DNA from 2 places in the Paenibacillus sp. FSL M8-0228 genome. Region 2 is predicted to be linked to the other one. Evidence: riboswitches for the same ligand, from Rfam matches in the RefSeq annotation. Region 2 holds a riboswitch; the other holds the start of a gene.

What was found. Region 2 has a riboswitch for cyclic di-AMP ahead of MKY98_RS13835 (3D domain-containing protein). Riboswitches for the same ligand answer to the same signal wherever they lie in the genome.
Region 1: linked by a shared signal. The riboswitch ahead of MKY98_RS20940 (TrkH family potassium uptake protein) and the one ahead of MKY98_RS13835 (3D domain-containing protein) in region 2 are both predicted to bind cyclic di-AMP.

Annotation. Positions count from the first base shown of each region.
Region 1 covers NZ_JBBOXA010000001.1:4,633,683-4,638,307, forward strand. Annotated here, with positions in the region: gene MKY98_RS20930 (LysR family transcriptional regulator) at 1-748, shown strand, start outside; gene MKY98_RS20935 (potassium channel family protein) at 754-1,431, opposite strand; gene MKY98_RS20940 (TrkH family potassium uptake protein) at 1,450-2,790, opposite strand; cyclic di-AMP (ydaO/yuaA leader) riboswitch at 3,204-3,357, opposite strand; gene MKY98_RS20945 (CPBP family intramembrane glutamic endopeptidase) at 3,619-4,625, shown strand, end outside.
Region 2 covers NZ_JBBOXA010000001.1:3,139,039-3,143,663, reverse strand. Annotated here, with positions in the region: gene MKY98_RS13845 (ABC transporter substrate-binding protein/permease) at 1-870, shown strand, start outside; gene MKY98_RS13840 (amino acid ABC transporter ATP-binding protein) at 857-1,579, shown strand; cyclic di-AMP (ydaO/yuaA leader) riboswitch at 1,810-1,978, shown strand; gene MKY98_RS13835 (3D domain-containing protein) at 1,985-2,653, shown strand; gene MKY98_RS13830 (polysaccharide deacetylase family protein) at 2,847-3,653, opposite strand; gene MKY98_RS13825 (NADH:flavin oxidoreductase/NADH oxidase) at 3,959-4,625, shown strand, end outside.

The sequences.
Region 1 (4,625 bases), 1.5 Mb from region 2:
GCTCGAAATTACGTCCACTGGCCGATTTGTTTATACATTCGCACTAGAGCAACGGCAACGACAGCTTCGCTTCTTACAAAAGCTCTCCCAGCACAAAAATGAAGCCCAGAGTATGCTTACACTCGGCGCAAGTCTCACGACACTCCAGACAACGCTGCCTACCCTTGTCGAAGCTTTTATGAGCAAGCATCCTCAAACCGAGCTGAAGCTGCTCACCGGTAAAACCCATGAAATCGTCGCCTTTGTACGTGACAAAAAAGCAGACGCCGGTATTGTCGGATCTGCCATTCATGAAGTCGGACTGCGTTGCATTCCGCTATTTGATGATCATTTGGAGCTCGTTGTTTCCATTGGACATGAATTAACCGTCAAGACAGGAACGGCCTCGATGAAAGATCTGCAAGGACTGCCGATGATTATTTTCTCCAAAGGAACCTGGTATCGCAGTCTGACGGATGACTTGTTCCAGCGCAGCGGCATCATGCCGGATATCCGCATGGAAATCGACTCCTTCGAGGCAATTGTACGCCTGCTTCCAACCTGTAAGGCTTCTGCCTTGCTACCCAAATCCTATTTGCGCAGCGAACTATTACGGGATAATGGACTCACTGCACTGTACTTGCCCGATTTGAAGGAGACACGCCGAACGACCTCCCTCATTTACTCGGAGACGACCGATCTCGGTCCGACAGCACGACGCTGGATTAGCGAGACACGTGCGTCGTTTGCAGGCTACCGTATGGTGTAAAGGGTTTAGCCCTCTTCATTAACATTAACAACCTCATCCTCAAAGCGGCCGATATTATCATTCGAGCCGATGATGACCATAATATCGTCGGCTTTTAATCGATCCATAGCCGTCGGTGCGATCAGGATACCATTCGCCGTATGAAGCGCCACGACGCTACAACCAAAGCGGGTACGGGCATTTAGCTCTGCTAGCGTTTTGCCATTCAGACATGCAGGTACATTGAGTTCCACAATACTATATTCCTTAGACAACTCCAAATAATCGAGCAAATTAGGCGTGACTAGCTGGTGAGCCACCCGGATACCCATATCCCGTTCTGGATAAATAATCCGGTCCACACCGAGCTTTTCTAACGCACGCCCGTGCAGCACAGATATGGCTTTGGCTACGACTTTTTTCACACCCAGCTCCTTCAGCAAAATGGCGGTGAGGATGCTTACCTGAATGTCATCACCAATAGCAACAATGCCACAATCGAAATTACGGATGCCCAGTGATCGCAACGAGTCTTCATCGGTAGCGTCCGCCACGACAGTATGTGTCAACATCTCACTCATACTGTCCACAACATCCTCATTCCGGTCAATGCCTAGCACCTCGCACCCCATATCCACCAATTGCAAAGCCAGGCTTGAGCCAAACCGCCCCAAGCCAATAACTACAAACTGCTGCGTCTTCATATCTACTCGAAAACTCCCTTATCCTATAATCATTTTACCTTCCGGATGACGATATAATTCTTTACCCTTTTTCGGCCCCAGTGCATAAGCTAGCGTGAGTGGCCCCAGTCTACCTGCAAACATCGTCAGGGTAATCACCAGCTTGCCTATGACTGTCAAATCAGGTGTAAGCCCCATCGACAGCCCCACCGTACCAAACGCAGATACCGTCTCGAACAAGATCATCAGAAAATGATGATCTTCGGTTGCCGACAAAATCATCGTCACCCCGATCACGAACAGCAACCCCAGCAGTGTAATGGTCAAAGCCTTGTAAATTCGTCCCTGCGCAAGTCGGTACTTGAACAGTACAATATCTTCCCGCCCCCGCAGCATCGAAATCACCGCTCCAATGAGCAGGGCGAATGTTGTGGTCTTAATCCCGCCTCCAGTAGAGCCAGGAGAAGCCCCGATAAACATGAGTATGATGATAAAAAACTGCGTAGCCTGCCGCAAGCCTGCAATGTCCAAGGTATTGGCACCTGCGGTACGGGGAGTAACGGACTGGAATAAAGATCCCAATAGCTTACCACCCCAATCAAGCGAGCCGAGAGTCTTCGGATTCGTAAACTCAAATACAAAAATCACGAGCGTGCCGACTACAATCATAGCGCCCGTCATGCTGAGTACCACCTTGGTATGCAAGGACAGTCTCTTGCGCTTGCGATATTCTGCCAGGTCTGACATCACTACAAAACCAATGCCGCCTGAAATAATCAAAAACATGGCTGTAAAATTAACAATCGGATCATATACATAACCTGTCAAGCTGCGAAATTCACCGAATAAATCAAAACCAGCATTGTTAAACATGGAGATGGCATGCCAGATTCCAAAATAAATCGCCCTGCCTACGGGCATATCAAAGGACCAGCGAACCGAGAATATCGTAGCGCATACGCCTTCAATAACCAGTGAGTACAGTAATACCTTACGGATTAACCCGACAATTCCCTCTACAGAAGTCTGATTCATCGCTTCCTGCAAAATGAGACGCTCCCGCAGGGAAATCCGACGCTTGAACACCAGTGCAATCAAGGTAGCCATGGTCATAAAGCCTAGGCCGCCGATCTGAATGAGCGCCACGATAACAACTTGACCAAAGGTTGTAAAAAAGGTCCCCGTATCCTTTACGACAAGCCCTGTAACACAGGTCGCGGAAGCGGCAGTAAACAAAGCGTCTATAAACGCAAGTGGCTTTCCTGTTGTATTGGAGATCGGCAGCATTAACAATAAACTACCTATTAGAATGATAATGGCAAAGCCCGCAACGAATATCTGCGGTGGAGAAAGCCGGAGCCAGCTTGCATTGGGATTCATCTATTCATCACTTCTCTCCTAATCCTTAAAACTATAAAAACAGTGATTTAATACGGTGTAAGCTCGCTACGCGTTCCATTTGATCTTCCGATCGTCGTTGCCCCTGAATTTTTTGATTTTTCCAAACCTTAGTTAACTATAATTAGCATTCCCTGAATACAGGAAGAATGCATGTCAAGCACTACTCGGCCCCCTGTGCTATTGGCGGGCAGTAGCGAAGGGGGCAGAATTGTTCTGAAGAAGCGAAGCGTTTGCCTTTATCTCCGGATTTTAACCATTAAAGGGGGTATACAATCAAAAAATCCGGGGATAACAGCAATCGGAAGAATAATCTGCACCCGCAGCGGTCTATCTAACCAATCCAAACACTTTTATACGCACAAAAAAAGACACCGGAAAACCGAGTGCCTGACTTGGTTCCTGCTCATAGCCTACGAGGTTAGCTGATGGATTCGGGCAGCACAGTATGCCCTATTTACACTTCCGATCCACCAGTGATCGGCTGTAAAATTCACCCCAGTAACATGGTTCCCCCGTTTTCCCATAGAAATTCGGCTCAACTGTATATCATTACCTATGTATTTTATAGGCATTGCCTCAAGATTATAATCCTTCTATATCCAGATCACAAAACCGATTTCGTCGAAAAAACGTGAAATTGGCTTTATTTTGCGAATGGGCATCGTTTAATCGCAGCTTATCTTATTTTATTGGAACTTTAAAGTGCTTTCACTCTATTTTCATGAATATCGCTGGTCTGTTGGCGGGAACCTGTGCAGTATGATATCTTTAATGGATGTTCTTATTTACAGATTAAGGAGGAAACTCATGAATCCTATCGGGAAACCGGTCGTGCTCACGGCCAACTTCAAAAAATTAGGCTTGCTGGGCGGGATTGGCCTGATTTGCTTTTTTATCTTTCAATTGCTTATTCCCTCGCTTAGCAATCCGAGTCCAGAATCAGTAATGAATGCAAAGGTCATCAGCAAACAAGAAGCGGTCATACACGCATTGGACTTCGCCCGCTCCGAGCTGGGATATACTGAATCACAGCCAGAGGAGCCTCTGGTGACCTATCAGGCCGAAACAGATTTGTACGGTTATTTATCTAGAGAAAAACTGCTTCAACAGTACGACCGTACATGGAAGAAAAATTACCCTTACGAAACCTTTCGGGTCGATCTGCCTGAATCCTCAGCGAAGAGCAAGCTGCAAATTCATGTAGATTTATCCACTGGGAAGGTCGTTAGTTTTAAACGGATCACCTCCAGCACCAATTACACGCAGGCTGATATTTCTACGGATGAACAAGCACGTAACAGGCTTGTACGTGTGGCTGAGGACGGCATGACGCTTGAAGCCAAGGAGCAGGCGGCCGCTGTATGGGTGAAGCGCTTTGGCTTTAAGCCGTCGGACTTGAAGCTCGCGACCACTGAACAAGAAGGCGGATTAAAGTATACCGTAGACGATAAAAAAATTGGCGCCTCGGTACTTACACTGGCTTTTACTTTTGAAGACGGTGATGTTCGCTCCTTCACTCAAAGCTTTTCGGCCCCGTCATCCTATACCGATTATATCGAAAAGCAAACATTTTGGGCGAATTGGATGACCTATGCGGGTTATGCCCTATTTAGCTTTGTGCTGGGTGTACTTGCCATTGTGTATGCGTCACTCACCCGACGACATACTTCATTTGTACGCGGCATTGTTCTATCCGTTATATACTTTATTGCTAGTATAGCTGGGACCATGAACATGCTGCCTTTATTGCAAGCAGAAGCAGGCGGTAAGGGCATGCTTCTATTTCTTATGGTTTTCCAGATTGGTGTTACCTT
Region 2 (4,625 bases):
AAAGGATACACACTAGACGGTACCGTGACACTTGCCAAGGCAGTACCTGAAGATGAAGGTGCAGAAACTGCCGTAGGTATCCGTAAAGGAAATACTGAATTGCTTGCCTCTGTAAATAAAACGTTGGCTCGCCTGAAAGCGGAGGGGGCGATTGAGAAGTTTTCTACAGAAGCGAGTGCACTGTCTGCCGACAGACAGGTTTCTTCGAATAGCATTGTAGATATATTTATGAAATACCGTAGTCTTTACGCTACGGGTATTGGCTACACTCTGTTGTTGTCTGCACTCGGAGTATTGTTTGGATTCATTATTGGTCTGATCATATCCTTGCTGCGAATGAGTGGTATACGTATCATTGAGTGGTTAGGTACCACATATGTCGAGATCCTGCGCGGTACACCTATGCTGGTACAGCTCATGATCATTCACTACGGAATTGCTTTGACGCTGGGTATCAATTTTACCCCACTCCAGTCGGGTGTGATCACATTGTCTCTGAATAGCTCGGCATATTTGGCTGAAATTTTCCGTGCGGGTATTCAGGCTGTAGACCGTGGACAGATGGAAGCAGCCCGTTCGCTCGGGATGGGGCGAAGCAAAGCAATGCGTCACGTCATTTTACCGCAAGCATTTAAATCTATACTACCTGCTATTGGTAATGAGTTTATTACAATCATTAAAGAATCATCTATTATTTCGACCATTGGGATGGTGGATATTATGTACCAAGCCCAAGTCATTAAGAATATCACCTATGAAGGATTAAGTCCGTTCGTAATCGCAGCCGCTATTTATTTTGTAATGACATTCAGCTTGTCTAAGCTGCTTGGTTTATGGGAAAGGAAGTTGAGAGCCAGTGATCACCGTTAAACAATTGCGTAAATCGTTCGGCAAGAATGAGATTTTAAAAGGCATTGATATAGATATCGCCAAAGGAGAAGTTGTCGTTATCATCGGTCCCAGCGGTTCGGGGAAGAGTACGTTTTTGCGTTGTATGAATCTGTTAGAACAGCCGACGGATGGGGAGATTTTATTTGAGGGCGAGCCGATTACAGCTCGTGGTCATAATATTAATGTAACCCGGGAAAAAATGGGGATGGTGTTCCAGCATTTTAATCTGTTCCCACACAAAACAGTGTTGCAGAACCTGACGCTTGCACCGACGCAGGTTAGAAAACAGTCAGGTAAGGAAGCGGAAAAAATTGCATTAGAACTCCTGCGTACCGTGGGGCTCGAGGATAAGAAGAATACCTATCCGAACCAGCTATCCGGCGGTCAGAAGCAACGTATTGCGATTGCGCGTGCTTTGGCCATGCAGCCGCACGTAATGCTGTTCGATGAGCCGACTTCTGCATTGGACCCTGAAATGGTTGGAGAGGTTCTGGATGTAATGAAGAAGCTCGCCGAAGGCGGTATGACAATGGTAATTGTAACGCATGAAATGGGCTTTGCCCGCGAGGTAGGCGATCGAATTATCTTTATGGATAACGGTCAAATTGTGGAGCAGGGTGCACCAGACCAGGTATTTGGCACTCCAAGCCATGATCGCACTCGTGATTTTCTTGCCAAAGTATTGTAAGAAAGTACTGATCTAATCATAAAAGAGCTCTCCGTTGACGGAGGGCTTTTCTTTTTTTGTCACCATTTCCCCATACTTTCGTAACAAATATAGATTTCTTGATGACAAAATTGTAACGAGTGTAGTATGATGTTCAGGGTTCCCAACATTTTCATGCGGATAAGGTTACAAAATTGTGATATTATGCAGTAAGCCAAAACTTACCGGGACAGCATGCGGTTAGACAAGCGCTGAAATGCTGGCCCAAACTATGGGAAGTGCGGGGGACGTAACAACGGCAGCCATTCCGATACGTCATAAGACGATGAGGAATATGCCTAGGGGTGAATTGCACGAGCATAGGGCTTCTCCTGAGTCCGAATCCGACAGCTAACTTCGCAGGCATAAAAGAGGAGGTACATATCTTTGAAACATTTAAAACATATTGGTAAAACGATGAAAATTGCGGTGCTTGCCGCAGCTATTGCAGGGTTGGCACAGACAGCTGGAATAGCGGATGCTGCCTCGCTTCACACTGCCAAAGAGGGCGATACCTTCTTTTTGCTTGCTCAGCGTTATGGAGTATCGGTAGACGAGCTAACAAAGGCTAACCCAAACATTGCCTCCAGCAATATATATGCAGGTCTGCAAATTAAGGTGCCTGGCGAAAAAAGTGTAAAGGCAGCTTCGGAATCGAAGCCGCAGCTTCTTACGGAGAAAGCAGCAGCGAATGAGGCGCCAACGATTGAAGCTTGGGGTAAAACATTCAACTATAGCAAAATAGTTGACGTTAAGGCTTCAGCGTATTCTGCCGCAGCCGATGAGAATGGTAAATGGGGCGCAGTGGACTACTACGGCAATCCGCTTAAACTAGGTACAATTGCGGTAGATCCTAACGTCATTCCGATGGGCACGAAAGTACTGGTTACAGGCTACTCCCATCCAGGTTTGCCGGATCATTCTTTTGTAGCTGTCGCTCGCGATCAGGGCAGCGCCATTACAGGAAAGCGGATTGATATCTTTATTCCAGGCAACAAATCATTTGTGAACGACTTTGGATTTCAAAATGTGAAGCTGTACGTTATTGATAAATAGCATTGTACGTATATACAGTTTAATTAAACATAATATATATTATGTAAACATAACGCCTATATCCGTATATATCTAGGTCGGACTCTTATCAGGTCCTATCCGTAAAAAGGCTGTCTTGACGAGCAGAATACTTCTGCTGGTAAGACAGCCTTTTTACGTTGCTTTAGCTTGGACCTCAATTATAAACATACTGTTATTTTCGTTCCGATGTGTGGAGTAGCCGGGGGACTGTCACAAATTTGTAGCCCTTAGCTTTTAGAGAGTGAATTAGACCCGGCAAAGCTTGGATAGTGCCTTGCAAGTTGGAACTTTGACCTCCACCAGCGTGCATTAAAATAATAGAGCCAGGCCCTGTAGCTGGAATCACATTTCGCTGAATTTGTGTTTTACTTAGTCCCTTCCAGTCGAGAGAGTCTACATTCCAGTTGACAATCATGTAGCCATGACGACGTGCCCACTTTATTTGAGGCTCTGTAATTTCACCGTAGGGTGGACGAATCAACTTGGGGCGAAAACCTGCGCTGGCTTGTAAAATACGTTCTGTTTTTGTAATCTGGTTGCGAAAGCGTTCTGGTGTAGCCTTCCTAAAATCCGGATGAGTATAGGAATGATTTCCTATAGCATGGCCTTCACGGATAATACGACGTATAATCCCCGGATGCTTTTCCGCACGGTGACCGACGATGAAAAAGGTGGCTTTGATGCCGTTGGCGTGTAATACGTCCAAAACCTGCGGCGTATACCTAGAATCGGGCACATCATCAAAGGTTAAGGCAATTTGGCGGGTGTGTGGGCCGCACATTTTAAAAATGTCCGCATGTTTTTTACGCAACATTGCTAATGTAGGAGTAGCTCGATCTGTACTCAGATGTACAGAAGAAGCAACAGCTGCTTCCTTGGGATGGGGCGTTCCGATCTTGGGAGGCGCATCCGCGTGAACGGGTAAACTTGAAAATGCTAGTAACAGTGCCAAGCATGGCAACACTCCCCTGTACGGCATATGTATCCCCCCTTTTCGTGCAGTGGTACCTAGTGGTGCTCTCGACTATTATGTACCTGTCCTATTAAAAATATGCTGGTTACCAAGTTAGGCTCATAAACGTCTGGAAAGAAGTTCGCGATGAAATGATTATCAATGAAGATGATGGAGCTAAACGTACATATTCTCTTAAACATGACCGAAAACAAGAGCATTTTCGCAAGTTTTAGCCTTACAACGGATTCGGTATCCCGTGACAGCTGGTGTATAATGGGGTTGCAATTCATAATTATACAGACATGGAATTGAAGGAAGGAAGGATAAAAGTGACCGACTTGTTTACTCCTTATCAATTAAAGGGGCTTTCTTTAAAAAATCGGATTGTTATGCCCCCGATGTGCCAATTTAGTGTGGAGGCCGAGGATGGAAATCCGACGGATTGGCATCATGTCCATTATGTGAGCCGAGCAGTAGGAGGTGCTGGTCTTATTATTGTGGAAATGACAGCGGTTCATCCTGATGGACGTATTACGGATCGTGATTTAGGTATTTGGAGTGACGAACATATTCCTGCATATCGTAAGATTGTAGAGGAAGTTCACAAGTATGGTGCCAAAATTGGCATTCAACTAGGCCACGCTGGACGCAAGGCCGAAGATGCTGAGCAACCTGTGGGTCCTTCTTCGATTCCTTTTAGCGAACGCCTTAAAAAGCCGCACGCCTTAAAGACAGCAGAAGTCAGGGAACTGGTTCAGGCATACAAAGAAGGCGCGCGCCGCGCGGTGGAAGCCGGTTTTGATACGGTTGAGATACATGGCGCTCACGGCTATCTGATCCATCAATTTCATTCGCCTTTAACAAATACGAGAGAAGATGAATATGGCCAGGATCTGTCACTGTTCGGTGTTGAGGTCATACATGCTGTTAAAGAGGTTCTTCCTGCTGATATGCCTGTGCTTATGCGGATATCTGCCAAAGAATACGTCGAAGATG